4 regions of the Planomicrobium sp. MB-3u-38 genome follow, and region 3 is predicted to be linked to each of the others. Evidence: riboswitches for the same ligand, from Rfam matches in the RefSeq annotation. Region 3 holds a riboswitch; each other region holds the start of a gene.
What was found. Region 3 has a riboswitch for thiamine pyrophosphate ahead of CXF70_RS12920 (YkoF family thiamine/hydroxymethylpyrimidine-binding protein). Riboswitches for the same ligand answer to the same signal wherever they lie in the genome.
Positions count from the first base shown of each region.

Region 1: another riboswitch for thiamine pyrophosphate. It lies ahead of thiT (energy-coupled thiamine transporter ThiT); the one in region 3 lies ahead of CXF70_RS12920 (YkoF family thiamine/hydroxymethylpyrimidine-binding protein).
Region 2: another riboswitch for thiamine pyrophosphate. It lies ahead of CXF70_RS05180 (lipoate--protein ligase family protein); the one in region 3 lies ahead of CXF70_RS12920 (YkoF family thiamine/hydroxymethylpyrimidine-binding protein).
Region 4: another riboswitch for thiamine pyrophosphate. It lies ahead of tenA (thiaminase II); the one in region 3 lies ahead of CXF70_RS12920 (YkoF family thiamine/hydroxymethylpyrimidine-binding protein).

Region 1 covers NZ_PJBO01000072.1:3,915-12,023, reverse strand. Annotated here, with positions in the region: gene CXF70_RS15160 (DHA2 family efflux MFS transporter permease subunit) at 1-1,110, shown strand, start outside; gene CXF70_RS15155 (DEAD/DEAH box helicase) at 1,244-2,401, shown strand; gene CXF70_RS15150 (aminopeptidase) at 2,401-3,630, shown strand; gene CXF70_RS15145 (SGNH/GDSL hydrolase family protein) at 3,643-4,575, shown strand; gene CXF70_RS18395 (hypothetical protein) at 4,621-4,767, opposite strand; gene CXF70_RS15140 (M20 family metallopeptidase) at 4,837-5,910, opposite strand; TPP riboswitch at 6,052-6,151, shown strand; gene thiT (energy-coupled thiamine transporter ThiT) at 6,246-6,821, shown strand; gene map (type I methionyl aminopeptidase) at 6,939-7,691, shown strand.
Region 2 covers NZ_PJBO01000010.1:28,206-36,314, forward strand. Annotated here, with positions in the region: gene mug (G/U mismatch-specific DNA glycosylase) at 1-93, shown strand, start outside; gene CXF70_RS05170 (DUF2975 domain-containing protein) at 209-691, shown strand; gene lipA (lipoyl synthase) at 882-1,826, opposite strand; gene CXF70_RS05180 (lipoate--protein ligase family protein) at 1,838-2,662, opposite strand; TPP riboswitch at 2,744-2,847, opposite strand; gene CXF70_RS05185 (cysteine hydrolase family protein) at 2,979-3,497, shown strand; gene CXF70_RS05190 (GNAT family N-acetyltransferase) at 3,549-4,427, opposite strand; gene CXF70_RS05195 (SDR family oxidoreductase) at 4,504-5,277, opposite strand; gene CXF70_RS05200 (DUF4037 domain-containing protein) at 5,303-6,145, opposite strand; gene CXF70_RS05205 (hypothetical protein) at 6,484-8,028, shown strand.
Region 3 covers NZ_PJBO01000060.1:353,720-361,828, forward strand. Annotated here, with positions in the region: gene CXF70_RS12910 (ABC transporter ATP-binding protein) at 1-1,409, opposite strand, end outside; gene CXF70_RS12915 (ECF transporter S component) at 1,345-1,926, opposite strand; gene CXF70_RS12920 (YkoF family thiamine/hydroxymethylpyrimidine-binding protein) at 1,919-2,521, opposite strand; TPP riboswitch at 2,632-2,736, opposite strand; gene CXF70_RS12925 (Na+/H+ antiporter) at 2,947-4,980, shown strand; gene CXF70_RS12930 (DsbA family oxidoreductase) at 5,170-5,820, shown strand; gene CXF70_RS12935 (IDEAL domain-containing protein) at 5,845-6,171, shown strand; gene CXF70_RS12940 (IDEAL domain-containing protein) at 6,393-6,725, shown strand; gene CXF70_RS12945 (Gfo/Idh/MocA family protein) at 6,941-8,038, opposite strand; gene CXF70_RS12950 (ThuA domain-containing protein) at 8,051-8,109, opposite strand, start outside.
Region 4 covers NZ_PJBO01000001.1:62,695-70,803, reverse strand. Annotated here, with positions in the region: gene thiD (bifunctional hydroxymethylpyrimidine kinase/phosphomethylpyrimidine kinase) at 1-663, opposite strand, end outside; gene thiM (hydroxyethylthiazole kinase) at 639-1,451, opposite strand; gene tenA (thiaminase II) at 1,453-2,136, opposite strand; TPP riboswitch at 2,223-2,325, opposite strand; gene CXF70_RS00420 (hypothetical protein) at 2,503-2,697, opposite strand; gene CXF70_RS00415 (GNAT family N-acetyltransferase) at 2,940-3,503, opposite strand; gene CXF70_RS00410 (helix-turn-helix domain-containing protein) at 3,531-3,983, opposite strand; gene CXF70_RS00405 (LURP-one-related/scramblase family protein) at 4,183-4,677, opposite strand; gene CXF70_RS00400 (ATP-binding protein) at 4,711-6,771, opposite strand; gene CXF70_RS00395 (ECF transporter S component) at 7,021-7,578, shown strand; gene CXF70_RS00390 (hypothetical protein) at 7,650-7,988, opposite strand; gene CXF70_RS00385 (hypothetical protein) at 8,088-8,109, opposite strand, start outside.

The DNA.
Region 1 (8,109 bases), on a different contig from region 3:
GTTATGCTTGCGGCATTTCCTGTTGAAAAACGTGGGACAGCAATGGGATACTTCGGGCTGGTCATGGTTGTCGCACCAGCAATCGGTCCGACCTTATCAGGGTATATCGTTCAAAATTATGACTGGCGGGTGCTTTTTTTCATCGTATTGCCGGTTGCGTTGATTCCATTACTGCTGGGGATTTTCAAATTAAAGAACTTAACCTTCCAGAACCGGGAAATTTCGCTCGATAAATTTTCACTGGTTTTATCAAGCTTAGGTTTTGGCGGCATTTTGTACGGCTTCAGTTCGGCTGGCACAATGGGCTGGTCCGACCCTGTCGTCTACCTGACAATTGCCGTCGGTCTGGCATCGTTGGTGCTCTTCGCGCTGCGCCAGTTGAAATTGGAAGAGCCGCTGCTCGAGATCCGCATCTATAAATATCCGATGTTCGCATTGTCGTCAGTCATTTCAATTGTCTTGTCGATGTCGATGTTCTCTGCGATGATCCTGATGCCGATTTATATTCAGACCATCAAAGGGATTTCACCGATCAACTCAGGATTATTGATGCTGCCGGGTGCCTTGATCATGGGAATGATGTCTCCGATCACCGGCCGACTGTTTGATAAATGGGGCGCTAAAGTCTTGGCAATCCCGGGGTTATCACTTGTCGTCATCACAACATATCTGTTCAGCCAGTTATCATTGGATACAAGCTATTGGCAGATCATGATCATCTATTCCATCCGGATGCTCGGTATTTCATTGGTCATGATGCCGGTCATGACCAATGGCTTGAATACGTTGCCGATGAAAGCATATCCACACGGGACGGCCATCAATAATACACTGCAGCAGGTTTCAGGGGCAATCGGCTCCGCATTCCTGATCACGTTGATGAATACGCGCACCGAGTCAGCCGCAGCCGATTTGATGGCGAATGGAACAGCACCGGAAAGTATTGTGAACATGGCGATGCTGGAAGGGATCAATTTTTCATTTTTTGTTTCTACTTTCATCGCATTAACTGCATTGCTTTTGGCGCTGTTTATCAAAAAGCCGCAGCGTCCCGTAACCGAACAGGAAAAGGACATTGTCTATACCCGCCAGGAAGCAACAGAATCCTGATTTTCAAACCGCTCCGACAATTGGAGCGGTTTTGTTTATTTTACAGGAATCAAGCAAGCCGGATTCATCAAAAAAAGGCGTTAGACCGCCAAATATGGTACACTGTAAGCATTGAAGAGAAGGTGGAATTAAAATGACATTTATAGAAGAATTAAAGCCAGTGTGGCAGGAAAAATGGAAAAAAACAGGTTTTGAATCAATTATGCCGATCCAGGAGCAGATGATTCCAGAGATGCTGGCCGGCAATGATATCCTGGCGCAATCACCGACAGGGTCAGGTAAAACATTGGCGTACGTACTGCCGATTTTAGAACGGGTCAATCCCAAAAAAGCAGCGACACAGGCCATGATCATCGCCCCTTCCCAAGAGTTGTCGATGCAGATCGTCAATGTGCTGAGAGAGTGGACAGAAGGCACAGATGTCACCGTTGCCCAATTGATCGGCGGAGCCAATATGCAGCGCCAGCTGGAAAAATTGAAGAAGAAACCGACTATTGTGGTGGGTACACCGGGCCGCTTGAATGAGCTTGTCAAAAGCAAGAAGCTGAAAATGCATGAAATCCGTATTCTGGTCCTGGATGAAGGGGATCAATTGATGGCGCGCGAGCATCGTAATGTGATGAAAGCGCTGATTGAAAAAACACAGACTGAAAGACAGCTCGTTCTGGTATCCGCAACAATAACCGAAGAAGTGGAGCTGGTCGCCGACCGTCTGATGCAACACCCTACACGCCTTCAAGTCACAGCTGCGGATATGCCGATGCAGGGCAAAGTGACGCATTCATTCATCAAAGTGGACGAACGCGATAAGACGGATCTATTGCGCCGTATTTCGCACATCGACAATGTCAAAGCGCTGGCATTCGTCAATAATCTCGATCAGCTGCTGATGAAGGAAAATAAATTGAAATTCCGTGACACTAAAATAGTGACCTTGCACTCTGAAATGAATAAAGAAGAACGAAAAGGGGCACTGGACGCATTCCGCAAAGGGGAAGTTTCGGTTCTTATCGCGACAGAGGTCGCCGCACGCGGACTCGATATCGATTCTGTGACACATGTTATCCATGTGGATGTGCCCAAAACAATCGATCAGTATCTTCATCGGTCAGGACGGACAGGTAGAGCCGGAAAAGACGGTGAAGTATTGACGCTATTAGCTTATCAGGATGAAAGACACTATAAAAAATTCACGAAGGACTTGCCATCGAAGCCTGTTCAGAAAATCATGCATGGCGGAGAATTGATTGAAGGGTCAAGCAAGACTGTGAACACAAAGGGGAAAAAATAATGGATTTTCAGAATAAAATGGAGCAGTATGCGGAGCTGACCGTATACGTTGGACTTAATGTCCAAAAGGATCAGCACGTTCTTATCAACACCACGACAGACACAATCGATTTCACACGTCTGGTTGTAAAGAAAGCCTATGAGGCTGGGGCAAAAAACGTACACGTAAATTATTCCGATCCAGTACAGACACGCACCCATTATGAACATGCGCCTGATGAGGCATTTACGGAATATCCGGAATGGTCGGTCTTGCAGCGGGACGAAATTATTGAAAAAGGCGGTTCATTCTTGTGGATCGATGCGGAAGATCCGGATTTATTGACCGGTATTCCAGCCAAACGTTTATCGAACTCACAAAAAGCAGCAGGCAAGGCATTGGCCAGATACCGCCAGGCAGTCGGTTCCGATAAAGTCGCCTGGTCGATTGTGGCAATCCCGTCAGAAAAATGGGCTGCCAAAGTCTTTCCGGAGCTTGAACCGGATCAGCAGATTGAAGCTCTTTGGGAAGCAATATTCAAAACCGTGCGAATCGGGGGCGGAGACGCTGTTGCATTGTGGAAGGAACATATCGATTTTCTTGAGAAACGCGCTGCCCAATTAAATGATCATCGTTTTGTAAAACTGCAGTACTCCGCTCCTGGCACTGATCTTACAATCGAGTTGCCAGACAAGCATATCTGGATGTCTGGCGCTTCAAAAACGCCGCAAGGCAATCCGTTCATCGCGAATATGCCGACAGAGGAAGTTTATACTGTACCATTAAAAAATGGAGTTAACGGTTTTGTCCGTAATACAAAGCCATTTGTTTATCAAGGCAACATCATCGATGGATTCACACTGACCTTCGAAAATGGCAAAATCGTTAAAGCTGAAGCTGAAACAGGTGAAGAGCTGTTAAATGAAATGATCAGTTCTGATGAAGGCGCAGCTTATCTCGGCGAAGTGGCATTGGTGCCGCACCAGTCGCCAATTTCAGATTCAGGCCTGTTATTCTTCAATACTTTATTTGATGAAAATGCCTCAAACCACTTGGCAATCGGCGATTCCTATCCGACATGCTACGAGGGCGCACGCGATCTTGAGCGTGAGCAATTGGAAGAGCTGGGATTGAATACGTCCATTGTCCATGAAGACTTTATGATCGGCAGTGCTGAAATGGATATCGATGGCGTCACTGCAGATGGATCGAAGATTCCGGTTTTCCGAAAAGGCAACTGGGCATTCTAAGAGGTGATAATAATGAAAAAGACTGCAGCATTACTGCTGGCTGGGACCTTTGCAATCAGTATGGTGAATACAGCGGCAGCTGAAGTGAAAATTCCGGCTGCCTATATTGCGCTGGGTGATTCGCTCGCTGCCGGGCAGACACCTGACAGCCAGATTGATGCTGGCTATGCTGATTTGATTGCACAGGAGCTGGGCCGGAACCAGCCGGTCGCATTGTTTTCGAAAGATCTCGCTTTTCCCGGATTCACGACAGCAGATGTTCTGGAGCGTGTAGAGGAAGAAGAGACGAAGAAACTTCTGGCATCGGCAAATATCATTACATTGTCAGCAGGAGCCAATGATCTGCTGCGGCTGGTCCAGGCGAATCCTGCTGACGGTTCCCTTCAGTTCCAGCGCATCCAATCGGACTTCGCCCTGAATAAAGCCAGAAAAAATATTGCCGATATATTGAATCGGCTAAATGAAGCTGCGCCAAACGCGGATGTATATGTCATGGGATATTATTTTGCCTACCCGCATGCCCGTGAGTCGCAGAAAAAAGGCATAGCTGAACAATTGGAGATCTTAAACAGGATACTCGAAAATGAAGCTGAAAAAGCGGATGCGATTTTTGTGTCAGTGGACGATGCATTCGGTGAAAATGCGACATCGAAAGTGCCGAATCCAGGGGATGTCCATCCGAATTTAGAAGGCTATCAGGCCATGGCCAATGAATTTTTGGCAGAATACCGAAGTGGCTGGACGATCGAAAACAGAGAGCTGCCTCAACCGAACCCTGTAAGTTTTGAAGAAATCCTGCAAGGGCAGGAAGAACAAGCGGATGAAAATCCTCAACCGGCTGCAGAAGATGAAGCCGAACTGACGGCGGATGATCAGTCTGCACAATTGTTTCCAAGTCTTCACTCAGATTATTTGGCTATAAGAACAATCCTTCCAATAGTATAGAACTAAAAAATCCCGCTACCTGAAATTAGGAAGCGGGATTTTTGCTTATCTTTTTGTCTGTTTTGTTTTATACTGGCTGGTGTTTGTTTGAGCGTTGCCTTTGGCTTTCTTTTTATTCATGAATTTACGGATAACCGGATATGCTATAGGACCATATTTGATCGCTGTTCTTAATAATCTACCTACTGCCATATTTATCGCTCCATTCGTTTTAAAGATACTATTTAAATGCCCTTTTTCGGACTGCCTTAAACATGGCACTTAACTTAAGGCATGAGTCACCAGAATGTCTTTATACTCATGGACACTTGAAATTTCCACATATTCAGCATTGCCGTGCCAGTCATCGCCACTCGGGCCAAACTCGATCGCCCCTTCGCCTCCATTGACAGCGGCGTAATAGCGGGTATCTGCAGCACCATGCTGGCCGAACAGCACAGGGTCATTTCCGGTATTGCTCCGGATGCTTTCCTGCAAGGTCTGTATATATGGATTATCGGCTGTCGTTGTCAGCGCCGGTGTCGTGGAAGAACTTGATTTATAATCAAAATCGATTCCCAGTGTTTCACCGAGTTCAACCATCTGACGCGTAATCTCTTTGGGATCCTGTCCCGGCATGAAACGGATATCATAGGACATTTCACAAAGTTCCGGAACCATATTATAGCGCTTGCCGGCATTGATGATGGCCAAGTTGACGGAAGGCTGCTCGTAATATTCAGTAGATTCTTTACGGAAAGGAAGTTCAGCCATCGCCATATGATATTTCATCGCCTGCTCGATGGCATTAATGCCTTCCCAAGGGCGGCTGCCGTGAGCCGGCTTGCCTTTGAACACCATGTCCATATGCAGGATGCCTTTTGACTGCAGTCCGACTTTCAACCCTGTAGGTTCACCGCAAATGATAAAGTCACCGCTGTGGCCTTGTGACACGAGCCATTCAGAAGTGTTATGGCCGCCGATTTCTTCATCGGTGACGATATGGAGATGGACTTCACGCTTTAATTTTTCAGGGTCAAGTTCGATGAACGCCTGCATCATGGCGGCTACGCCAGCTTTCATATCCGCTGAACCGCGGCCATACAAGCGGCCGAGTTCTTCCATCGGCGTAAATTGTTCATCATGCCCAGGAACCACATCGACATGTCCATTCCAGACCAATTTTTCTGATCCCTGGCCTTTTTGGGCAGTCAGCATCAAAAAACCTTTGTTGTCGTGGACTTCAACCGCTTCACCATATTCTTCGAGCCAGCGGGCGCAAAAAAGAAGAGCGTCATTGGCGCCTTCTTTGGTATCACTTTTAATTTTTATCAGCTCTTTCAATAATTCGATCATACGCGTGCAGCAGCAATTTCAGCTGCCTCCACCATCCTTTCTGAAACATTTACTTTCTCAATACCCTAATGGCTCCAGTTGAAACGAACTTGCATACCATCTTTATGTCCGTTACAATACAGATGTTAAGAAAATAACTGTATACACCACAAGGGGAGCTTTTGCTGAGAGTGAACGGAACCGTTCTTACCCTTTGAACCTGTAAGTTAATACTTGCGCAGGGATGTGGATGGAAACCTGCCCTTATGCGGCGTCAGGGTCTATCCTGGCGCCGCTTTTCGTATGGTTTTTATTGGCGGCCCTTCTGGTGATGTGCAAACATTAGGGAGGATATCATGAGAAATAAAAAATTATTATTGATGCTCGAAATCGCGATTTTCGGAGCCCTTGGCTTTGTATTGGATTTTATCGCGTTCAGTATGCCGCAGGGGGGATCGGTCAGTCTGGTGATGATCCCGATTATCCTGATGGCGTTCCGCCGCGGGATGGGTGCCGGTATTCTGACCGGCCTTACAGTTGGCTTGCTGCAGCTTGTTACGGGGCGTGTCTATATTGTGCCTTTATCATTCGGATTCGCTTTTACACAAGTGACACTCGATTACTTGGTCGCTTTCGCGAGCGTTGGGGTGGCAGGAATAATGAGATCCGCTTATCTTAAAAATTTGCGGAATGGTTCTCGTGGCAAAGCGGTTTCCTCGATTGTAGCAGGAGCTTTGATCGGCGCATTTCTGCGCTATATCATCCATGTAATCGTGGGGATCTGGTTCTTCAGTGAATTTGCGACGGGTAATGTTTATATTTACTCGTTTGTGTACAACGCGACTTATATGGTGCCGGCATTTCTGCTGACAGCGGTTGTCTGTTCCATTCTGTTCATAGCAGCTCCGAGATTGATTGATGTGAAAGAATGAAAAGTTGAAGGCTATCTTATGATAGTCTTCTTTTCTTTGTTCAGACTCCGGCGGCCCCTGTCGCTTTTCTTTTATGTTATAATTCTTGAATAGAAAAGCTTGAAAGAAGGGTATTTGATGATTGCAACTAACGAAAAAGATATTGAAATGTTAAAAAAAGCAGGGCAAATGGTAGCGAAGATCCGTGAGGAAATGAGAGCGGCAACCAAGCCTGGCGTAACTACCAAAGAAATTGATGAGTTGGGCGGACGATTGTTCGAAGAACTTGGCGGCGTTTCCGGTCCGAAATCCGAATATGATTTTCCGGGCTATACGTGCATCAGTGTAAATGAAGAAGTGGCACACGGTATTCCAGGGAAACGTGTCATCAAGGAAGGGGATATCGTCAACATTGATGTTTCCGGTTCTTATGAGGGGTATTTTTCGGATACAGGGATTTCTTTTGTCGTAGGGGATAATCATCCTGAAAAAGAGAAGATTTGTGAAGCGGCTGAAAAAGCTTTCGAACGGGCGATGACTAAAGTCAAAGCAGGTTCAAAATTAAACCAGATCGGTAAAGCGGTTGAGCGGGAAGCGAAAGAGCAAGGTTTGTTTGTCATCAAAAACCTGACAGGCCATGGCATTGGGAAATCACTCCATGAAGCTCCTCAGCATATCCTGAATTATTATGATGCCTGGGAAACGACAATCCTTAAAGAAGGAATGGTTCTCGCTGTCGAGCCTTTCATCTCGCAAAAAGCTGAGCATATCATTGAATCCGGGGATGGCTGGACTTTCATTACCCCGGACCAGTCGCTTGTCGCGCAGATTGAACATACAGTGCTGGTGACAAAAGGTGAACCGATTTTATTGACTAAACTAGAAGAATAAAAAAAAGCCTGCATAGCGCAGGCTTTTTTTGCAGCTTGTTGAGAAAGATAAAGATTTTAAATTCGATATTCCGCAAAACAGTTTCGCTTTCCAAAAACCGTGCTCCTGCATCGCTGCGCTAGCTTCGTCGCAAAGCGCTGGCCGAAATACTTTGGCCGCACTTGGCTGCTTGTGCTGAGCTAACTCGTGCTCGTTCCACTTCGCCCGAGTGGATCTCAGCACTTCACTTGGTCGCCTGGGAGTCTTCGCTGTTTTGCTCCATATCTCAATTCGCATTCTATAATAGAAATGTCTTTTACTTTTGATATCTAAAGGAGACGATCCGTCAGTTCAGACTAAACTTAAATGAAGCGTCAGGCAGCTCCTTGCGGAACGCGTCCGCCTAAAGCGAAATGATTTGAGAAGTGTCGATTTCTCG
Region 2 (8,109 bases), on a different contig from region 3:
GCTGAATTCGTTGCGCCTTCGTCCAGTGGACTTGTACGGATCAAACAGGATGAAATTGTCGCGATTTATAAGGGCCTGCAGAAATATCTGTAGCTTCACTTAAAAGATCACGATAATTAAACATCAAATTAAGATAATTATTTATTGATATTCAATAAATAATAGTGTATTATCTCATTAATAACAACTACAAGATGAGGTGTTCTTAATGAAACGGACTTCAACTACCGTATTAAAAGCCGCCGTTTTTCTCGTCGGTCTTCCGGTGCTTGCTGTGTGCATTTACGGATTATCCCGATTTGATCCGAATTCGCCATACTGGGCTCTTCCGGAACTCGAAAATTTACAGTACCCGTTGTTGATCGGCATGTATATCGGCATGATCCCATTTTTCATCGCGCTGTACCAATCACTGAAACTGCTTAATTACATCGACCGGAACGAAGCTTTCTCCATTCTTTCGGTAAAGGCAATCCGCAATATCAAACGTTGTGCTGTTGCCATCATCATTGTCTATCTGATTGAAATGCCGTTCCTTTATATGCTGACCATGGCAGATGATGCGCCAGCCATCATCATGGGATTGTTCGTCATTTTCGCGTCGCTTGTGGTCGCGGTGTTTGCTGCCGTTCTCCAGAAGTTATTGCAGGATGCCATCCGAATCAAATCCGAGAACGACTTGACGGTTTGACAGTAATTATAGGAAGAAATTATGGAAGATTACCAATCTCTGGTGGTCTTTTTTTAGACGTCAATGATTCTGCCATTTGGGTTTGCGTTATATACCTCTTTATTTGCAATAAAGCAATTTCATCGAATTCAATAATATTTTAACTATGAAAAAAGCCACCGCAAGAGCGATGGCATGGCACAAAATAGTTTTAAAAAGTTTCCACTTCCAATGTCTTGCCCTGCGACTCATAGCCTTTCATGTACTTGATGCGGCGCTGTGCCGAAGTTGCGTTGACCTGTTCATCCGCGTGATAGGAAGAGCGCACCATCGGCCCTGCTTCGCAATGGCTGAAGCCTTTCGACAACGCAATTTCCTTCAGTTCAGCGAATTCATCCGGGTGGTAATAGCGCTCCACATTCAGATGCTTCTTGGTTGGCTGCAGGTACTGGCCGATCGCCATGATGTCTACGTTGTGCGCGCGCAGATCATCCATTGTTTCGATAATCTCTTCCTTCGTTTCTCCAAGCCCGACCATGATGCTCGACTTGGTCGGCGTGTTCGGCGCAATTTCCTTGACCCGCTCCAGCAACTGAAGTGAACGGTCATACATCGCCCGCGCACGCACCCGCTTCGTCAGGCGTCTGACGGTTTCGATATTATGGTTGAAAATATCAGGCGCACTGTCCATCAGCGTGTGGAGGCTTTCGTAATCGCCTTTCATGTCGGATGGCAGAATCTCCACAGTCGTTGCCGGCATTCTTCTCCGGATCGCCCGCACTGTCTCGGCAAACACTGCTGCGCCCCCGTCATTCAAATCGTCCCGTGCCACTGCAGTGACCACGACATGTTTCAAGCCCATGATTTCAACTGATTCCGCGACGCGTTCCGGCTCGCCCAGATCAAGCTCGTTCGGCAAACCTGTTTTGACCGCGCAGAAGCGGCAGCCTCTCGTGCAGGTGTCCCCAAGAATCATGAAGGTGGCGGTTTTGCGCTCACTCCAGCATTCATGGATATTCGGACACCGTGCTTCCTCGCACACCGTGTTCAGCTTTTTCTCCCGCATCAATTTCTTGAGTCCCGTGAACGATTCGTTCGTATTGATTTTCACCTTCAGCCAATCCGGTTTCCGTATGTATTCTTCTTGTTTCGACATTTAAACTCCTCCTATTTTTCAGTTGAGTAACTCCAATCAAGATTTTTATACTTCGTTTCCGCCAGCTGATTGATTTCCACCAATTTTGCATCTGACAGCGCAAGCGGTTCCAATTTAATGCCCAGCCCTTTTTCAAAGCCTTTTTTAAAAGCGGCCTTCACTTCATCGAAGACAAAGGATTTGCCGGTCGCCGCGTTGATGGATATGGCTTTTTCCTTGAACGCTTCCCTTGCCCGATGTTTTATTTCGCGTGAAGGATAACTGAATAAATCGAATAGCTTCACGCTGTCAATTTCAATGGGAATGGAGCCATGCTGCAGGATGATTCCTTTCTTTCTCATCTGAGCGCTGCCGGCGGCTTTCTTGCCATCGACCAAAAGTTCATACCAGGACGACTTATCAAAGCAGACAGCTGAATCCGTTTTCTCCATCGATGACTCCGGTATTGCAAACTCTGAGCTGATGCCAAGTTCCCGGTAGCCTTCCAATAAACCTTTCGAAATAACCGAATAAGCTTCCTTCACAGAACGCGGCATCGCCGGATGAGATTCAGGCACCACTACACTGTATGTCAATTCCTGGTCGTGCAGCACAGCGCGTCCGCCTGTCTGCCTTCGGACGATTTCCGCTCCGTAAGCTGACGCCTGCCCGAAGTCGATTTTTTTATCGGCATCCTGAAAACGGCCTATTGAAATGCCAGCAGGTGACCAGCCGTAAAACCGGATGGTTGGTCCGATTTCCCCTTTTTCCAGCCATTCCAGCATCAATTCATCCAGAGCCATATTGAAAGCTGGGCTATTGTGGCCGGAATCGATGAATCCCCAAATTTCCTCCATCGCTTCTCCCCCTTTTTTGCACAAAAAAATACACGGCTTCCATAGAAATGGACAGCAGTGCAAAGTGGTTGCATCCGAACAAGCATGCATTTACCACTTCCCTCCGCCGGCATAATCCAGATCAGGTTCAAAGGGTCCAAGCAATGCTTGTCTCAGCCCGAAAAGCGGCTCCCCCAGTGCATAATTTATTTGTTACCCAAATCCTATCATAAGGTAACAGAAAAACAAACCTCTTTTTTATTTTCATCTGACAGGAAGGTTTTAGAACGTTGCTGTCGAATAAAAAGATTAGAATAATCAAAGAGGAGTAGATTCCATGCCGAACACGGCTTTGTTGATAATTGATGCTCAAAACGAAATGTTCGACCCTGCCAATCCTGTCCATGAAAGCGAGCGGCTGCTCGGAAATCTGCAGATGCTGATCCAAAAAGCGCGTTCAGCGAACGTTCCGGTTATCTACATCCAGCATAACGACGCCGGACTTGTGGAAGGCACCGATTTCTGGCAGATTCATGAGTCGCTGCAACCGCAGCCAGATGATGTAGTCGTCCAGAAAAAAACGCCGGATTCGTTTCATGAAACGACGCTTTTGGAACAATTGAAAAGACAGGGGATTCAGAATCTCGTCATCGCTGGCAACCAGACGGAATACTGTGTAGATGCTACTACGCAAAGCGCCGTCAGGCATGGCTTCCATGTGACGCTGGCAAAAGACGCCCACGGCACCTGGGACTCGGAAACGATGAGCGCAGAACAGATCATCGAACATCATAATGAGATGTTGAGCAACTCAGCTGAACTGCGCGAGACCCGTGACATCCAATTTACGGACTGAATTCATTGAAGGAGGAAAGCGCCTTTTTTACTGGTGCTTTCCTTTATGATTTCAAGAATGCGACGTCATCGGAAATGTAAAGTAGCGTGGCAAGCCGCTTGGCGCTCGCCGAATAAATAGACGGTCACTTGCCGTATTTATTTCTTTGGAATAGATATCATCATTTTGAAATTCCGGAGTAAAATATAAATGAATGTTTTCCGTCTCTTTTGAAACAATATATGGGAGAATGTTTTTGGCATCTACAGCACTTTTCGAAATTATGTCATAGACATGCAGATTTCCATCAGCTTCTTCGAAGATAACAATCAGATCTAGTTCACTCACATAATAAAGAGCTTCCGCATATTGCAGCAAGTAGTGAAAACAAAGCAGGTGTGCATTGTTTCTGACACCCAAAACTGCAGAGACAGGTACTCTGTTTTCCGCAAAATCTTTTAATAAGGTAAAATCCTTCTTTACGTCGAGTTTTCGGATAGTATTTGCAATCGCCGGCCCCAAATCACTCCTCTTCATTTTAAGCTTGGTTTCCACTATTGCTTCAAATCCAAATTTAGGATAAAACTCCAATACGGAATCATTAGCGAAGAGATAGATGAACTCACATTCTTCTTCATATTTTGCTATGACAATTTCCATCAGTTCAGCGGCCAATCCCTGATTACGGTAATCGGGATGGGTCATCACAGTTCCCAATTGAATCGCTTTTACGTCTTTGCCGTTTAGAACCAGGTTCATCTTGTTGACGGAAACATTGGCGACAACCCGATCGCCGTCATTATATGAATAACAAATGTAATCCCCATTCCAACACCCCGCTTCGATCCATTTGCTGAAATCCAGTCCAAATACCTGCTTTGAAAGCTCATTAAAACTTCCCCTGTATTTCATATTCGAACGATAATCAAAAATCAATTGGTAATTTGACATTAGGCTTCCTCCGTTTTTAAACAATCCGTTTGAAATTTATTATTTTCAGTGCTTGAAAATTTCAATGAGTTCCCAATTATCTTTCAAAACCGCCTTCCGAATGGAGTATCTGTCCCGTGATCCAGGCAGCATCATCACTTGCCAGGAACTTCACCAATTTCGCCGCATCTTTCGGCTCACCCGCACGGCCGAATGGAAATCGCGGCTGCAGCGCATCCTGTATGTCGGGTGTCATCCATCCGCTGTCGGTGGGTCCTGGATTCACCGCATTGACAGTGATGCCAAGCGGTGCAACTTCCGCTGACAGAGTGATTGTCAATGCATCAACTGCCCCTTTAGTCGTTGCATAAGCCAGTTCTCCCGGCATCGGACCTTTAAACTGTCCTGATGTGAGATTGATAATCCGTCCACCGGATCCTTTCGTGAATCGTTTCGCAAAACTGCTGCTTAATATTGTCGTGGCCAGAACATTCACTCGGTAATGCCGATCCAGCCCTTCTATGGTCAAAGTTGAGTAATCGGTATCCGTCGAATAGGCAGCGTTGTTCACCAATATATCAGGTTGGCCAAGCTCGTTTTCAACCTGTTCCAACAGAGATGACAATACTTCCGGCTGAGACAGGTCCACTTCCAAAGATGCCACTTTCACGTCGAACCGCTCCAATTCCTCCTTCAACTCTACTGGTTCGTCCGGCTCAGATTTCCAAGGCATGCTGTTGTCATATGCTGTCCAATAAGTGAAAAAGATACTACATCCATTTTCAGCCAATTCCCTGCAGATTGCAGCCCCGATGCCATTCAGGCGGCCCGCACCAGTGATAATGGCAAGTTTGCCAGTGAGTAGTCCCATTCCGTATCCCTCCATCCTTTTTTCTTCAATAATTTTCGTTTAGCGGTCTCACCTGATGTGTCTGTTTCATTGCCTCAGATAAATCCATGTCGGGAAGTTCCTGAGCGATAAGGTCGAAAACTTCCTGGATGACTGCTTCAAGCGTTCTTATTGCATCCTTTGGGTTGCCGATGAATACAGATTCCATGCGTTTTATTATGTTTTCCGGTTTTACGGACATGCCATCCAGCGCATTCCGCTGCCATTTAAAACCGGGATGCACAATATATTGCCGGTTCAACGCGAATAAAATCGACATGATTTTTGTCTCCGCATCGGCCATCACTTTATAAAGCATCAGCCAGTCTTTCCGGTACAGCAAAGCCTCCCTGTTGCTCCAGCGGCTGCCGAAAATAATATTCTCTTCAATCATTGTCTTTCTTAATCCGTCCGGATAGTTTTGTACCCTTCCTTTCATCTCTGTGATCAGTTCGTGCCCTTCGAGTGCCTTGCCATAATTGACTGCAGCCGCAATACATTGGATCTCAGGATCAGTGTCGAAAAAATCGACAGTCTTTGTGATGAACCTTTGAATGGCTGCAGTCAGGAAGTTGCTGATTTCCAGCTTTACTCCATTTGTTAAATAGGTTTCCGACCACTCTTCGTCCTCATAAGGATGGAAATCAAGCACGGTGCCATTCGATTTCATGATAGGTGTTTTCCTGTATGTGTCTGTTGGCGGCTCTTTCCAAAATACCAGCAATTCAATATCCGAATATTTGTCCTGCCATCCTCTTGAAACGGATCCGCCAAGCAGCACTCCCTCCACTTTCGGATTTTCTGCATATAATCGTGCAAGCTGGTCTGCCATTTCTTGCAGATCTGCCATTGTATTACCTCCCATCGCTAAATTACATTTCATATCTGCCCGGTTTCTTTCATTTCCATATAACTTTAGCATAGCATTTTGTCGGTAGAAGCTTTTTATCGCTACATTCTTTATAACAATAAATTAGGGACTTTATACACATTAAAAATAGATATATACCGGGACCTTTAAATGTTAATATATAGAAAACTTCCAAGTACGCAATTTCTTGAATGCATCTTGAAAGTAAGAACCCGAGGCGAAAAATACAAGTCAGAGCTGAATCCAGCGAACCACTCCACTTTTTCAATCGGCAGAAATGCAGTTGCAATCAATTCAAATGGAAAGTGGAGGAAGCTATGAAAGTATTGTGGAAAATAGTGATTTTATCGGTTTTATTCCTTGGCTTCAGTATTGGAAGCTATTGGCTCATCTTCAGCCAGGGCCTTGTACTCGGCATTTTGATTTCGTTCATGCTTCTGGTGCTTTGTTTGGCAGGCCTTGCCTTCAGCCTTTATGGAATCGAAAACGGCCAGCTTGAAAAAATATGGCTCAAGAGCCGGATGGAAGTCGCTGCCTTATTGATTTTAACGGTTTACCTGAGTTCGGCAATTGGCCTGTTTGCTGCAGCCAACACTTTTTTGGAGGCTAAAGAGCTAACCAAGGATTTTTCAGCTGCTGAAAAGACGAAAATGCTGGCTTCTGCACTTTGGCACAGCAATTCGAATTCAAGTACGATTGGCAGTATTGAAAAGAATGGTGTGGTTTATTCCTTCACGGCTTCGACTAAAGATGAAATCGATAAGATCGATGAATTTCTGGAAGAGGAAAAAGGGCGGATTGCAGAATTCTATGACAATGAAGAAATGGGTGACTTGACGATAGTCTTCCATGACGATTTTGACACGTTGTCTGAAGCATCCGGCTACGAAGAAGCCATGGGTTATTATGATTATTACAGCCAGGAAATCCATTTGGTGCCGGATGACTACTCATGGGACATCGTTCTACTCCATGAATACAGCCACCACCAGAGCCATTTGTATTCACAGGAATATGGCCTGTCTGAGACTCGGCTGCCTTTATGGTTTGAAGAAGGCGTCGCCGACTATCTAGCCGGTGAGACAAGTGATTGGTATGCGCTTGAAGATGTGGAAGTCACTGATTTCAAACTGCTGGATTACGACTATTCGTTCCATAATACGTATACACGCAATTACGATCCGTACGTGCAAAGCTTTTTGGCGGTGCAGTCGTTGGTCAATGAACACGGCGAGGATTTATTGCCGACATTTCTCTCTGCCAAAATGCCGAGTGAATTCTACGCTATGCTTGAAGATGCGACCGGTATGGAGTTGATTGAATTCCAGGAAACTTTCCTCGATGACATGATTGAAGAAAGCACTGCCGAACAGGCGAATTATGATGCGGCTTATGAAGCAATGGAAAAAGGGAACTACGAAGAAGCGGCAAAAATCATGGATGAACTGAATGCGACCGCATCGGAAGAAGACTTGAACCACTTGTCCTGGATGCAAATTGACCTTTATCTATTGCAGGATCAATTGGACGAAGCCATCACTTTCATGGAAGATCGCCTCGAAAACGGAAATCCCGATTACCGTCTGGATGACCTCATCACGTTAGCGGAAATTTATCTGCTTGTCGATCCGGCAGTGTCCTTGGAATTGGTCAGGGAAGCGGATGCGATTTCACTTGAAGATGAAGACATGGAATTTGGTTATTTCGATACGGCAGCTTATCTGGAAGCATATGAGCTGATTAACTCTTCATCACCTTATGAAGGGTATATGATTCTACTGGATGAGGAACTTCTTTATTACGAAACCATCATCGAGAAAGTGGAAGACAAGGTGGCGGAAGAATTTCCGGAAGCAAGCTGAGCGATATGAAATAAAGCAGGTTCCCCTGATGTGGAAGCCTGCTTTATTTATTGCTTTTATATGTATGATTTTTGCCGAATG
Region 3 (8,109 bases):
CACACTCTCTCGGAAATAAATTTCCCGGTCATTCTGCCGTCTTTTAATAGCACAACAGAATCGGCGACTGCGGCAGCGAACTCCATATCATGCGTGACGATAAAAACAGTATCTCCCCGATCCAACCGGCTGTCGATAAGACGGAACAATTCCAAAAGCGCCGCTTCATCCTGGCCTGAAGTCGGTTCATCGAGAAACAGCACATTTCGTTTATCCGCCAGCATCGCTCCGATCGCCACCCGGCGTTTCTGGCCGTGGCTGACAGCAAAAGGATTGTGTTCCTTGATATCCGTTAAACGGAGAGACTCTATGAGATCATTCAGTTCCTGTTGGGAAGATGTTCCGCCAAAAGCCAGTTCGTCAAGGACTGTTGAAGTTAGAAACAGAAATTCTGGTGATTGTGGCACATAGCCGCACGGGTCTGATGCGAATTTCACGGCTACCTTTTTATAGATGCCGCAGATCGCTTTCACCAATGTCGATTTTCCGCTGCCATTTGGTCCTGCAATAACAATGCATTCCCCTTTTTTTGCAGTCATGGATAAAGGGTGGAGCATTGTATTGCCTTTCACCTTGACTGAAAGTCCGGTCGCAGTTAGAACGGTGGAATCAAGCATTGAATTCAACCGGAGCGGGTACCGCAATGTTTCATGTGGCTTGAAGATGGCATCTTCAGAAATTCTGCCATCGCTCGTAACCTTAATCTCACGGTTAAAAAATGTTCCCCAATAATCCAGCCTGTGTTCAACAGCGATGATTGTCAGATTGAACGTCTTTTGCAATTGATCGAGCCAAAGGATAAATTCTTTGGCGGTATATGGATCGAGATGCGAAATAGGTTCATCCAGCAACAGGACTTCGGGATTCATAACTAATGCACAGGCAGTGGCAACCCGCTGTTTCATTCCGCCGGAAAGTGTTTGGATTGAAACATGCCGGAGGTGGGACAGACCGGTTAAATCCAGGACATGACGGATCCGCTCCTCCATTTCGCTTGCCGGGGTATTCAAGTTTTCCAGTGTGAAGGCAAGCTCTTCTTCGACCGTCGGCATGCAGAACTGCGAATCCGGATCCTGAAAAACGGTTGCCACGCGGTGGTTGATTTCTCCCGGTGCATAAGAATCAGCCGATTTGCCGAAAGAGTGAATTTCGCCATCCACGATGCCATCGCAATTGGCGGGGTAGAGCCGGTTCAATAAATACAGCAACGTCGACTTGCCGGAGCCGCTGGGACCGGAAATGGCGACCCGTTCGCCGCGCTCGATCGCAAAAGAGATGGATGAAAGTGTCGGTGATTGGTCATCCGGAAAACGGAAGCTGACATTATTCATTTCAAAGATAGTGTCAGGCATTGGCATCACGCGGCTGTGTCCGGGCAATGGCGTAGCCGCGAAGTGAACCGGTCGCAAGCAGCGCATCCCCGATATATTTGCCGCCAATTCCTGCGATGATTGCTCCACTCAATACGCGCAGTGTGAACATCAGCGCAACGAATGAGGGATCGAGCGCCGCGTAGCCGGATACGAAATAACCGTAGATGAAGCTGAATACTGCCGCACCGATGCCTGCAAGCATAAATACGAAAATATTAAAGTGGCGGTAACGCGTCACAGCAAAAGCGGCTTCAGCGCCGAGCCCTTGAACAATCCCGGAAAGGATGAGACGCGGACCAACCGCATTTCCAAGCATCACTTCGATGATTGCCGCCATGGTTTCGGGAATTAAGGCAGCGCCGGGCTTACGGATAATGTGCATACAGATGATTGAAACGATAAACCAGATGCCGAACATCCATTCATAGGCGATGGGGCCGATCAGACCAGCCCATATATTGCCGAGGTGGATGAATAACAGGTAGACGATGCCAAACACGACTCCGAACAGGGACATCAATACAATTTCCTTCAGTTTCCACGATTTAAGCATTTTCGGTGCCCCCTTTGTGAGACGGGCTGTTGATGCTCATCGATACCGTCATGACCAGATGTCGGTGTTCATCAGAACGTGCATGAGTGAATGATTCTTCAAAGAATGCAAAGACATCGTGTATATCGCCGTGGATTCCGCTCGCGTAATGCATCGAATCGTTCCAGACGCAGTGTTCTTTTGCCCGTTCCACTTCACGGTAAATAACGCTCATATAATCCGGGTTGTTCATCGGATAAAGTGCAAACTGCGACGATACATACTGCTTTGTGTTATCCGTATTCAACAATTTATCGCCTTTGTCGAGGTAGACATCTCCTGACGAATCTCCCGGGCAGCCGATTGAGAACGTGCCGTACAATGCCACATGTTCGCCGGTTTTGGCTGCGTGCAGTGTCAGCGCTTTTGCTACATTGAAGACGTGATTCTGTTTTCCTCGGATGACGGTCGAGACATCATCCGTGTGCATCCAGACATTCGAGGTGTCTGTTTCATTCAGCGCCCCTTTGATTATTTTGATGAAGTCGCCGGACATCGGATTGAGCGTGAAGCGAAATCCGACAATCGGGCTGGTGCCGCATTGCAATGGTTCCATAACAATATTCCTCCTTAAAAATGTGCACAAAAAAGGCCGCATCCGTGAAGATGCAGCCACTGTTCCATGCAAATTAAAAGGAGAGTCGAGCTCCTGAAAAGTTCGTTTTGCGGAAAGTCACCGCACTTCCTCACGCAGGTCCTAACCTGATCGAGTCATAAGGGATCGGAGCTTTCGCTCGCATCTCAGCTAAATAAGCACCCCCAGTGCAGAAAACGGTATGCGGTTTTTGTGTTCGGGTTGACCCGATGGCTTCAGTGTAAATGAACGTGGAAAAGAAGTAAAGACCAGTAAATGAAAAAAGGAAGTTTGATTGAAATTTGACGCGCTTGATGCAGGGTTGCGCAAGAGAATTTTATTTGTATGATTTCAGGGTATAGCAAGAATACCGGAAAAACCAATGCGTGAGCGGAAGGGAGAATCCTATGGGCTTATTGTTTACCATATTAACACTGTTGATTTGTCTTTTGCTGTCGAATGTCATCAGTAATTATATCCCTTTTATCCCTGTGGCTCTGGTTCAAGTATCACTTGGCCTGATGCTGGTGCTGATGTTTGAGGGGATTTCGCTTGATATCGAAACTGAATGGTTCTTGCTGTTGTTTATTGCTCCGCTCTTATATAATGACGGCCATAATTATCCACGAGAAGAATTGTGGAGGATGAGAGGGCCGATTCTGGGCAACGCGGTTTTCCTCGTATTTTTGACGACGATTGTGGGCGGTTTGTTCATTCATTGGATGATACCTGAAATTCCGCTTGCTGCAGCATTTGCGCTTGCGGCTATTTTGTCTCCGACAGACCCAGTCGCGGTTAACGGCATTGCAAAACGAATCCATTTGCCAAAGGGTGTCCTGAATCTGGTCAGAGGAGAATCGCTGATCAATGATGCATCCGGACTTGTCGCGTTCAATTATGCAGTGGCGGCAGTTGTAACGGGTTATTTTTCATTACAGGAAGCGGTTCTGGACTTTTCTTATAAATTTGTGGCAGGCGGAATTTTCGGACTGGTACTCGCATTATTACTTATCGGCATCCGCCTGACGCTTCGGAAGCAAGGGATAACCGATGTGACATTTCATACACTTCTTCAGATTCTCACACCTTTTATCATCTTCATGATTACGGAAGACATTTTGCAGGCTTCCGGCGTAATCGCCGTCGTAGTGGCCGGGATCGTCCATTCTCTGGTACGGGACCAGACAGCGACACTGGTCGCAGAAGAACAAGTTGTGACAGAAAACATATGGACGATTATTCTGTTTATCCTGAACGGTATTGTGTTCCTGCTGCTCGGCATGAGTCTTCCGACTTCGATGAGCGGAATATTGGAAGATCCGGGCAGAGGATATGGGCTGGTATTCTTTTATGTTTTCGCTGTTGGAACTGTGATCTTAGGCATTCGATTTGTGTGGGCATATTTGTTTTCCATATATGAATTTCGCCGCGGAAAAATGCCCGACGCCCCGAAGCCGAATTTAAAAACAGCCTTGCTGATCAGCCTGACAGGTGTCCGCGGCACTATTACCATGGTCGGCGTGTTGTCGATACCTTTTCTGATGGAGAACGGTGAAGGTTTCCCTGAGCGACCGCTGCTTTTATTTCTTGCCGCAGGAACAATCCTGTACACTTTGCTGTTGGCCACTATTTGTCTGCCGCTGTTGAGCAAGAGTCCCGAAAAGCGGCAAAGAGAAACAGGAAAGATCAGTCTGGAAGAAGCCAGAAGGCGGGTACTGCTCGCTTCTCTTAAAAAAATCCGTCATGAAATGAATGAAGAAAACGAAGCGGCGGCTTATGATTTGATCGATGAATACAAATGGAGATTTGAGCAGCTTCAGCCTGCTGAAGGCACAAATGCGAAAGTGGATAATGAATTGGAGCGAAAACTTAAAGAAATCAGACGCCGTGGATTGAAAGCGGAAAGGAATTTCATCCAGAAAACCAAAGAAAACGGAAATATGGACCAGGATATATACGAAGCATTCGAAAAATCGTTCGATCGCCGGGAGGAAGCCGCCTCAAACAATGTCCGGACGGTAACTTTTTATTTGCAGGGGAAATTGAGAAGGGCGTGGAAACGTTTCAAGGGCTATCATCCGGAGGCGATTGAAAACCGGCCAGAACCTTTTCCGGAAGGTCGGAAACATCAAAGGGAAGCGATGATGGCCGCGATACAAGATCTGGAAAAGGTGAAGGATAAATTGGGTTATAAGGAATTGGTGAATGAAGTGATTTCTGATTACAGGCAAAAAATCAGCCGCTTAAATAATCCCGGCTCGATGAGTGCCAAAAAATATGAACTGCAAAAAGAGGAGCTCCGGATCAATGTACTGGATACCGGGCGCTCTGAAATTTTCCGGCTATATGAATCAGGAGTTATCACCAGAAAAGAAGCGCGAGACTTAAGGAGATTTATCAATCACATTGAAAGTGTTACTTTATATGAACAAAATGAATAAACCTGTTTAATGGGAGTCTTTAAAGAGAATCTCGAATTAAGAGCATATTTATTGTGTTCATGCATAAACCGGCGTAAAATTCCCATTAGTCACCAAATTTATAGGGGCTTTATTAAAAAGAAATACAGATGAAAATCGATTGATTTAAACTATATAACTATCTGGTTAGCAGAAAGGATGGTTTTTGATATGACAGTAAAAGTGAAAGTATATTCGGATTATGTTTGTCCGTTTTGTTTCCTGGCAGAACAGCCATTAGAGGAAGCGATCAAAGGGAAAGATGTGGAAGTTGAATGGATGCCTTTCGAGTTGCGTCCAGCTCCAAATCCGACATTGCGCCCTGAAGATGATTATCTCCAAACGACTTGGTCGCAGTCGGTCTACCCGATGGCTGAGCAGATGGGAATCGAGATAGTTCTTCCGGATGTGTCACCCCAGCCGCATACCCATTTGGCATTTGAAGGGTTTCAATATGCCAAAGAAAAAGGGGAAGGCACTGCCTATAATGAACGCATGCTGAAAGCCTTTTTCCAGGAGAGCCAGGATATCGGTGATGTCGATGTATTGACGAAACTGGCAGGGGAAGTCGGCTTGGATGAAAAAGAATATCGTGAAGCACTTGAGTCCCGTAAGTACAAAGAAGCTCACGAACAGGCACTTGAGCATTCTTATGAAGAGGCTGAGGTAACTGCTGTACCGACATTCGTGATCGGCGAGACAAAAATCGCCGGCATCCATACGAAAGAGACACTCGAACAGCTGATTGACGAAGAACTGCAGAAACAAAAGCCTAAAGTCTTGTTTGAAGGAATGGCTTGTGGACCAGGCGGTTTCTGCTAATACTACCAGAAGAGGTGTAAACCTATGACGAATAACAATAAAACGATTTTAAAGAATAATGATTGGGTAAAAGGCATTTCCCGACATGGTGAAATGATCATCGGTTTTGTAGATTCGATGAGTTTGGAACAAGAGGCAGTCTATGTTGTTGTGGCTGAAAGTGATAACGAAGAGCTGATCGGCAAAACGATTCCGATGCATTTTAATCAAGTGGAAGTCATTCCGACGGCGACAAGCAAAAATGCCGGCGAGCTTGAGTTTTTGATTGACCTGGCTTTGGCGACTGGTGATAAAGAATGGTTCGAAGAACTGTCTGCTGAATTGAATGAGAAGAAGCAAGCGGTTAATTAAGAAAAGCAGACTGAGAAGATGGTAATTCAAGAAAGAGCAGCGGTGTAATTGAGCCGCTGCTCTTTTTGATTGATTGTTTAAGCCCTAAAACCAATGTATTGATAGATGAGTAATATTCTCATATTGATGCGTAAGAGATCTAAAAGAGGGTATTGAAGATTATAGTGAAATAATCTTGGTTAAATTATCACAAAAATAAATGACAAAGCAGGTGTTAAGATATGAATGAAGAGACTACGATTTTAAAAACAACTGATTGGGTTAAAGGGACTTCGATTAAAGGTGAAATGGTTATTGGATTTATCGATTCGCTGAGCATGGTGCAGGGCGCTGTATATGTAACGGTTGCCAATAGTGATAATGACGCCATTGTAGGTTTGACGATTCCGCTTGCGGTCCAGCAGGTTGAAAGTTTGCCGCTTACTGCTCCGAAAGATACGGTACAGCTTGAGTACCTTATTGATCTGGCTTTGCAGACGGGTGATAAAGAGTGGTTTGAAGAGTTGACTGGTGAGTTGAATGGAAAGGGAAAGAAGTTAAATGAAATAATCTAAGTTAAAATAGTAGGTCTTTACAACAGCAGCAGGCAAAAGGTGCCATGCTGTTTTTTGTTTTGAAGAATTTAAAAAATTAATATCTGTTACTTGAATAACTCATCAAGTGCTAAAAACTTGCCGGAATTTGAATGGGAGAAGTCATCCTCTATAGGATGTACTTCTCCTTTCTTTTAATATAAATTAGTTTTTAAAATGAAAAAATATAATATACACTAGCTGAAAATCTGCTCGTTCCTCACAAATACTTCTGGCTTCGAACAAGTGCTTTCCATATGATGATACACGCCATCCCGTGATGAAGTTAAGAAGCCGTGCATCGCTTCCAATACATGATAAGCTAGTTGGCCGTTCGCTCGGTGCGTTTTGCCGTTCAGTATGGCATATGCCATGTCAGCAACACCAATGCCGCGGCCGTTCTCCTGGAAACTGGATATCAAAGGGATGTCGGTAAAGTTTTCTTCATCTTTTTTGCGCAGCCGCACCGGTCCGCCGAAATTATTGGGATCTGGAACGAGCAAAGTGCCTTCGCTTCCGTAGATTTCAATTGGCGGCAGGGTGGACCCGCCGAAAGCATCGAAACTGGAGGTTAGGGTACCGATCGCACCGGATGCAAAATCGATTGTTCCGGCTATATGTGTTTCAGTAGAAACGGTGATTTTCTGGCCGGCGTTCGGTTCACTCAGGATGGTCCGTTCCGGATAACTGATGCGCGCAGATCCCGCAATACGTTGGATGGGGCCGAGCAGAGCGATTAAAGCGGTTAAATAATAGGGTCCCATGTCAAACAGCGGACCACCGCCATTTTCATAATAGAAAGCAGGGTTCAGGTGCCAATGTTCATGTCCGCGGCTGATTACAAAAGCTGAAGCACCGATTGGGATGCCAATTTCGCCGTTTTCAATCAAATGCAGTGCGGTTTGTATTCCCGCTCCCAGGAATGTGTCCGGGGCGCCGCCGACCAATAAGCCTTTTTCCTGTGCTTTGTCCAACACCTGCTTGGCTTCCTGCAGGCTGATTGCCAGCGGTTTTCCCACATAGACATGTTTGCCGGCTTCCAATATTTGAAGGCAAACTTCAGCATGCACTTTCGGAAGCGTTAAATTGATGACCAGATCGATTTCCGGATCGGCCAGCAATTCCTGTACGGAGCAGGCTTTCGGAATGCCATATTGATCCGCTTGGGAGCGGGCCCGATCCAGTTCCAAATCTGCACAAGCTGTAAGCGATAGGTGTTTGTATGCCGGGATATTCTCCATATAGATGGAACTTATGTAGCCGCAGCCGATAATGCCGATTTTCATTGTGCGCATATTACTCCTCCTTCACTGGCTGTCGCCCATGCCGGTATAGTTTCCGGCATTTCCAGAAGATGCATATTTGT
Region 4 (8,109 bases), on a different contig from region 3:
CAAAGCAGCCGAAAAGGTACAGCCGGTGCCGTGCGTCTGCTGGGTATGGATGCGCGCCGAACGCAGGACAAATGATTCACCGTTCCGATCGAGACAATAATCTTCCGCGATCAATGGATTATCGGCATGTCCCCCTTTGATGACGACGGCCTTCGCGCCAAAAGCGAGAATCTGTTCAGCCACTCTTTTCCGGTCTGCTGCTTCATGGATTTTCATGCCGCTCAGCATTTCCGCTTCCGGGATATTCGGGGTGATGACCTCCGCCAATGGCAATAACAAGGTCCGCATTGCCTCGAGTGCTTCGTCCTGCAGCAACGTTGCGCCGCCTTTTGCGATCATCACCGGATCCACAACAAGATTGCGCCAGCCATGCTTTCTGATTCCCGCCGCCGTTTCAGCGATGATTTCGGCGTCGAAAAGCATTCCCGTTTTCACGGCGGCAATGGCAAAATCCGCTCCGATGGCATCGATCTGCGCTTTCACCGCACCTGCAGGCATGGGATAGACCCCGTGGACGCCGCATGTATTCTGCGCCGTTACCGCTGTAATGGCCGATGTACCGAAAACGCCGAGCTCCTGGAAAGTTTTGATATCCGCCTGTATGCCCGCTCCGCCGCCGGAATCCGAACCCGCAATCGTCAATACCTGCTTGATCGCTGCCACAGTACATCCACCCCTTCCCCTTTTTCAAAGTCGAAGCCGGTTTCCTCGATCTCCATGCCGAATAAAACATCCAGGAATGTGTCGCGGAAACTGCCGGGTCCTTCTGAAACTGCCGCTGCCTTTTCACCGGCCGTCCCGTAAAATTTGAGAGCTTCGATTGCCGCAGCTGTTGGATTGTCCGGACTTACTGCCATGAAAGCGGCTGTCACAGCGCTGAGCAGACAGCCCATGCCGGTCACTGAACTCATCATCCGGTCGCCGCCCGTAATCTTTTCCACCCGCGAACCGTCGGCCACGATATCGGTCTCGCCTGTCACTGCCACCACCAAGCTGTATTCTATTGCTACTCGAGTTGCCAGTTCCTCCAAGTCGACATTGCCTTCACCGGCATCGACGCCTTTAGAGGCCCATCTCACTCCGCCGATTGCCGCCAGTTCACCCGCGTTGCAGCGCAGCACACTGACATCGATATCCGTTAAAATCTTCTGTATGGCATCTTTCCGAAAAGCGGTCGCGCCTGCTCCCACTGGATCCAGGATCACCGGAATTTTTTCCTTATTCGCCCGTTTACCGGCGAGCAGCATGCTATGAAGCGTTTCTTTATTCAACGTTCCGATATTCAATGACAAGGCGCGCGAAATGGCGACCAGTTCTTCCACTTCTTCTTGTGCTTCGCCCATGATGGGCGAAGCACCGATTGCCAGCAGCCCGTTCGCTTGAAAATTCGACACGACGTGATTGGTGATGCAATGGATGATTGGATTTTCACTGCGGATTTTACTGATCATCTCAAACACCCGCCTTTACTTGAGCCGGCAATTCCCATGTCTCCAACGTCCAGGCCTGCTGCCAGAAATTCCATTCGTAATAGCTGCTGCGGCGGAAACGGTCCTTCAATTCCTGGCGACGTTCCGCAGACAGCCCTTCCGCCAATCGATCCATCCGCCCGATTTGCTCCTGCACCAATTCGCCAAACCATTCCGAACCATACGTCTCAATCCACCGGTCGTAAATCGGATGCCCCGGTTCGGCGTCTTTCAAGCGCTCCCCAATTTCATAATAAAGCCAGTAACAAGGTAGGATAGTCGCGACCACATCCGCCAGATCACCTTCCATCGCGCGGTACATATGCGACACATAAGCATAGGCACTCGGCGACGGTTCAAATTTTTCCCAATCTTCCTCTGTTACCCCGAGCATGCCCATGAATGATTCATGAAGCGCCATTTCCGCCGCACATGTCTGCTCCGAATGATGCGCAAAGCTTTTCGTCGTCGCAAGGTCCGGCGCTTTGAGCGCACCGACCGCTTGCATCTTTGCAAAATTCGTCAGGTAATAAGCGTCCTGCATAACATAATAGCGGAATATCTCCACCGGCAAACTGCCGTCCGCAATCCCTTTCACAAACGGATGATCGAAACTCGCCTGCCATAAACTCTCGCAGTCCTGCCGCACTTCCTGTGTAAATTCCATCTTCTCCAGCCCCTTTCAGGCAAAATAAAATACCGCTTCCCAGTAAAGGAAAGCGGCAATAATATGCAAAAAGATAGAGAAATCCGGCATACGCTCGCCCACTTCCCTCCGCTGGTATGATCCAGATCAGGTTCAAAGGGTCCGAGCGTTGCTCGTCTCAGCCGATATCCGGCTCCCCCAGTGGTGCATGTATTCAGTTGTTCCCCCAAAGATTATCACATAGTCTGAAAAATCACAAATATATTTTTGAATGTTGCAAAAATCTCATTCACACCTATTACCGATTCGCCAAAGCAAATATGGGAATTTCCGATAAGGTCTCATATGCAAACTCTTGTTACTAGTTTTGTAAAATTAAATAACTCGCTAGGTTAAATTAAGTAAATCGGCAATCACTTCTGCACTTCCTGGTGAAAACATGAAAAGCGCGAATAATATGCAGATTAATCCTGTTACTACTAAAGTAAGTTTTCTTACAGACGAGTAATGCTTTTTCTTAAATATTCCTATAAATATTAAAAACAATCCTATGAACAAAATCAAAAAATACCAAAAACCCATTTCCTTACCTCCTCTACATCATATTAAAAGAAGACGTTTTTCGGAATTAAAGGTTCTTCCACATTGTTTCCACCCCAAAAACAAAAAACACCCCGCCAAAAGGCAGGGTGCATCGATATTTGCGGCGTCCAAGCCACGCTCCACAACGTGTTCCTCCAGGGAATGCTTGTCCGTCTTACGCAAATGAGCTCATCGCGTCTCTAACAATAAGCCCTAAGCGGCAATAAGTCAATGCATTTCGCTCACTGCGACGCGTGCTCGGCCGCCGTGATCTTATACAACACATGTCTTTTCAGCGGACTGCCTTCTTCCAGTTTCGGATGGTCGAATTCACCCGCTTTTTTCATGCCGATCCGCTTCATAACGGTTTCGGATGGTTGGTTGAGTGTCGCTGTAAATGAAAGAATTTCGTCCAAGCCCAAAACTCCGAATGCATAATCCAGACAGGCTCTCGCACCTTCAGTGGCATAGCCCTGTTTCCAGAATTTATTGTCCAGCCGCCAGCCGATTTCAACGGCACCTTGGAAACCGGCGTCAAAGCCTACTTCCAACAATCCGATAAAGCCGATGAACACGCCGTCTTCCTTGCGTTCGACTGCCCAGATTCCAAAGCCTTTTTCCTCGGTATGCCTCTCGAAGCGCTCGATCAGCCGATCCGACTCGGCTGGCGTCAGCATGTCTGGAAAATACTCCATCACCTGCGGGTCCGCATTCATGCGGGCAAACACTCCCCTATCGTCAGCCTTCCATCTTCGAAAACCGAGCCGTTCTGATTCGAAAATAAAACCATTTTCCGTCATTTTCATCCTCTTTTCCCCTTGGTTCGCCTCATTTTACTGATATTTGTCCTTCAATGAATCACTGCCGATTCCACCGATAACCATCAGAACTAACGGCCCGAAATTGGCAGCCAATCTCGCAAAACCTTCCAACATCAAAAATTCTGTTCCTGCAAAGTAATTTATACCCAAAATAATCAGCTTTGCCACAAGTAGAAACACGCCGATCATAAATACACTGTCAAAGAACACTTTCCACCTGGGATGAGCCAATTGTTTACTGTCTTGAATCACTTTTTCTTTCAATTCCCTGTCACTCCTTAGCATTTCGTCTATTGTTATCCCAAATAAATCGCTAAGATCGATAAGCACTTCGATGCTCGGCAGACTTTTTCCGGTCTCCCATTTTGAAACCGATTGCCGGCTCACGTGAATCTTTTCGGCAAGTTCTGTCTGGGACCATCCCATTTTTTCTCTTTCCGTTTTTAATCGTTCACTAAAAATCATACGATTCCCCGCCTTTCTCTACAGTTTCAATTTAGAACATATTTGTATTTGGAGTAAAGCTACTTCCGGTTGCTAAACCACGCAACTAACAGTTGCAACCAGTGTCCCCTCTGGTATAGGAGCATTTATCAAATAAAAAAAGCGACTGGACCCAGCCGCTTTTTCACCTGTTTATTTTACCGCCTTCTGAAAAAAATAATCACGACCCCGCCGAAGCCGCCGCCGCTTCATCCGCCTTCACACAGTCGATTGCGACGACCAGCGCAATCAGGAGATGCTCCATCTTTTCGTCCAAAACCTGCACCTCATAAGTGTCGCCCCAAGTCAGCCATTGCTTGCTGACGGAACCGACCACTTTGCCGTGCTGCAAAACTTCGAAATTCATATCCCACCAATTGCCTTGCACTTCGACCCCTTCAGCGTCAATCGTGTATTTTGCTTTGAAAAAAGTGAATTCCTTTTTGATCATCAATACTTCACGTCCATCCACTTCCACGAAAAACTTCGGCAGCAGGCTGAATGTTTTTTTGGTGATCAATGCTATTTCCTTGCGGGTGGGATCCATGATCGTAAATGTCTTCGGAATTTGCAAGAAGCTGCCTTCGACATAATAAACATCCTGCTGTTCCTTGTCCTTCACCGTAAATTTGCCGCTTAGACTAAAGACTTTCTGTTTCATGTAAAGCTGTCTCATCGCCATTCCCCCTTTGCTTCAGCATAGCCTTTTTCAGTCCGTCTTATCAATAGGAAATCTCGTAAAGAAAATCGTGCCTTCAGGTCCGGTTTCGATTTCAATCTTAGCGTTATGCCTCGCTGCTACAGCGTAGCAGATGCCAAGGCCGAGACCCGTCCCTTCATCTTTGGTCGTGTAGAAAGGCGTGCCGATTTTCTCGATGATTTCGGAATCGATTCCGCAGCCCTGATCCTGCACCGCCAGCACGACACAATTATCATTCTCCACATAAGTTCCGATTGTCAGCGTCCGTCCCGGTTCCATCGCTTCCAGGCCGTTGCGGTATAAATTGATGATCAATTGACGGATTTCGTTATGATTCAGCAATAAATCTGGAATTTCCTGCGTATAGATCTCAAGGTGTTTATTCTGATTGAACGTATCGACTTTGATCAATGGCGAGATGTCATTGATGATGGTATTCAGATTCATCTTTCTCATATCCGAAGTCCGGGTGTTGCCGACCGACAGGAACTCTGTGATGATGGCATTGGCACGATCGAGTTCATCAATCATCAGATTGAAATGCCCTTCGTGCGGCGCCAATAATTCATCTGTTTTCAGCAATTGCAGGAAGCCTCTCACCGTCGTCATGGGGTTGCGGATTTCATGGCTGATTCCTGCTGCCATCTGCCCGATCAAGTCCAGATTCGCTAGTCTCTTCAGCTCTTTTTCATACTTCTTTTTTTCCTTGACGTTTTTGAGCATACAGCAAATGCCATCGTCGAAAGGATACGCCGTTACTTCATACCAATAATCTTCCTCGTCGGATTGCGTCTCAAAACGCACGGTCATCCGCTCATCCATCGCCCGGTGGAATTCAGTATAGATGACGGTATCCACTGTATCCGGGTAGACTTCCCAGATGTTTCTTCCCATCACATCTTCCGCTTTTTTTCCTCCAGGCAGAAAATGATGCTGATTCATGAAGACATATTCCCAATTTTTATTCAGCGCGAAAAATCCGTCTGTAATACTTTCGACGACACTGTTGACCCGCTTGTTTGCAGCGTACAGCGCACTCGTCCGCTCTTCGACCATCACTTCCAATTGATCCATATACAATAAATTCGAGAATACCGGCGCAGTAGCGTCCACAATCGATTGAGCCAGGAGAATCTGCGGATCTTCAATATAATTCTCCCGTTCCAACGAGCTTATCGCTGAAATGACGCCCTGCACTTTCCCCATTGCAATCAACGGAAACAACAGTAAATCTTTATCGCCGTTCAGGACCAGCCGCATCCGCTTCCTTAAAGAAACCGCGTCATCCAGTAATTCTTTATAGCTGGCCAGCGAACCGAGCTGTATCAGGTGTTCATTCCATTCCGCTTCCGTCTTTTCGCCTGCCTTATAGAATTCCAGCCGCTTGCCGCCTTGTTCCAAGGAAGGCTTTACAATATGCGCTGCAAGTTCACAGCCGGCAGCCGTTTTATCCAGGTAAGTGAAACAGGTTTTCAAGCTTTCCCGTATCGTCGAACACAGCGACAGCTCTTGGGCAAGATCCAGCAGCAATTGCTTTTCTTCAAGCAATTTTTCTTTCTGGGAAATGGATTTCGCGTTTTGAATGGCGACGGCCGCCATATTCACGTAAGCTTCAACACTTTCGATCTCGGACTGGGTCAAATCCATCGGTGTGCCGGAATCAAACAGAAACACCAGGCCGAATAATTCCCCGTTATAGGAAATCGGCAACGCCAGCAGCGACTTGATCTGGAAAGCTTCAACCGAACGCGGATCCGGACGATGGTCGGTCGCGGTGTCCCGTATATAGATGGTTTTTCGGGTTGCAATGACATCCGCTGCGAGAGGATCGTTTGCAGGATCGATTACCTGCGATTGCAAAGTCATACCACCCATCAGCTCCGGTTTCCCCACGAAGCCCCGGTAAGTGCCATCTTTTTGCGGCAGGTAGATGCCAACTGAATTGCATCGCACAATCTCCTCTGAAATTGCCGTTGTCACCTGCTCCAGCACTTCCCGCAATTCCAGTTTCGTATTAATGATTTGGGTGATATTGGCAAGCCTCGAATATCGCGACTGTTCGTTCTCCATACAAGTATTCTCCAATCTATGCCTGGCAAATTAAAAATCATGTATCTCTCGAATCAATTTCATGCTGACATTGATTCGATTGCTCCCTACATTTTACCAAAAAGAACCCACAGATACGCGGGTCAACCTATTTTATTAAACTGACCCCTAAGAATTTATCGGAATTGGCACTTTTAAGTGGGTCAACCCTTTGCTATTCTTATCAGGAAAGTAAGATGACTAATAGAACCGAAGAAAGAAGGTAAATGCATGCAAAAAACAACTGCCCCAACAACTGTTTCCAGCAAAAGCACGTTCGACCTGATCCTGACGTCGATGGCGATTGCGCTGGTATTCGTAGCTACATTATTATTGAACATCCGATTGCCGATCGCCGCAAACGGCGGACTCGTCCATCTCGGAACAGCGATGCTGTTCATCATCGCCATGCTTTTCGGCCCGAAAAAAGCCGCGCTTGCCGGCGCTTTCGGTATGGGATTATTCGACCTGGTATCCGGCTGGACAGCCTGGGCGCCGATTTCATTTATCGCACGCGGCCTGCAGGGCTATATCGTCGGCCAGATCGCCTGGTCCGCTAGCCGCATGGGCAACAGCAAAACTTTCAACATCGTTGGAGCCATCGCCTCTGTGCCGGTCATGCTGGCCGTCTATTACATCGGTGAAGCCATCATCTTCAGCAACCTGATCATCCCGGCCGCTTCGATCCCGGGCAACCTTGTCCAAAACGCTGTCGGTCTCATCGTCGCCATTCCGGTGGTCATCGCGTTGAAGAAAGTGCCGTTCTTCAAAAGAGATTTCCAAAAATAAAACCAATAAAGGAGAGAGCTTCCCTGACGGAAGCCTTCTCCTTTTTATGTGCAGAAAAATTCTTTCTCATTCTATCCTATGTAATGGCGAATAATTTGATAGCACGCAATGGCCAAACCTAAGAAGCAGGCTTTCATTTTAGCTGTATGATACCTTTCACTCCGGAATAAGTAAAAGAAAACGACGACAAACCCGATAGGGAACATGAGCTGAAATTCACCGTCTCGGTCTGAATAGCTGGAGTAGATCGGCGTGATATAAGCACTGATCAAGAAATAAAAATAAACCGTAAACTGGCGAGTCTCTAATTGCTTGCTCCACTTGACCAATAAGTAAATAATAATTACTGCCATAACCATGACATGCAAAGCAGGAAGCATAAGCGTCCCGTTTCCAAGTTTGAACTCCATTCAGTCTCGCTCCCTTATATGATCTGCTCTTTAATGGCTGTTAATTGCTGTTACCGAAATAACGAATATCAACCTAAAGCCTCGCTTGCATAGTAAGTTTTAACTCCTTTTTCCTGTTAAT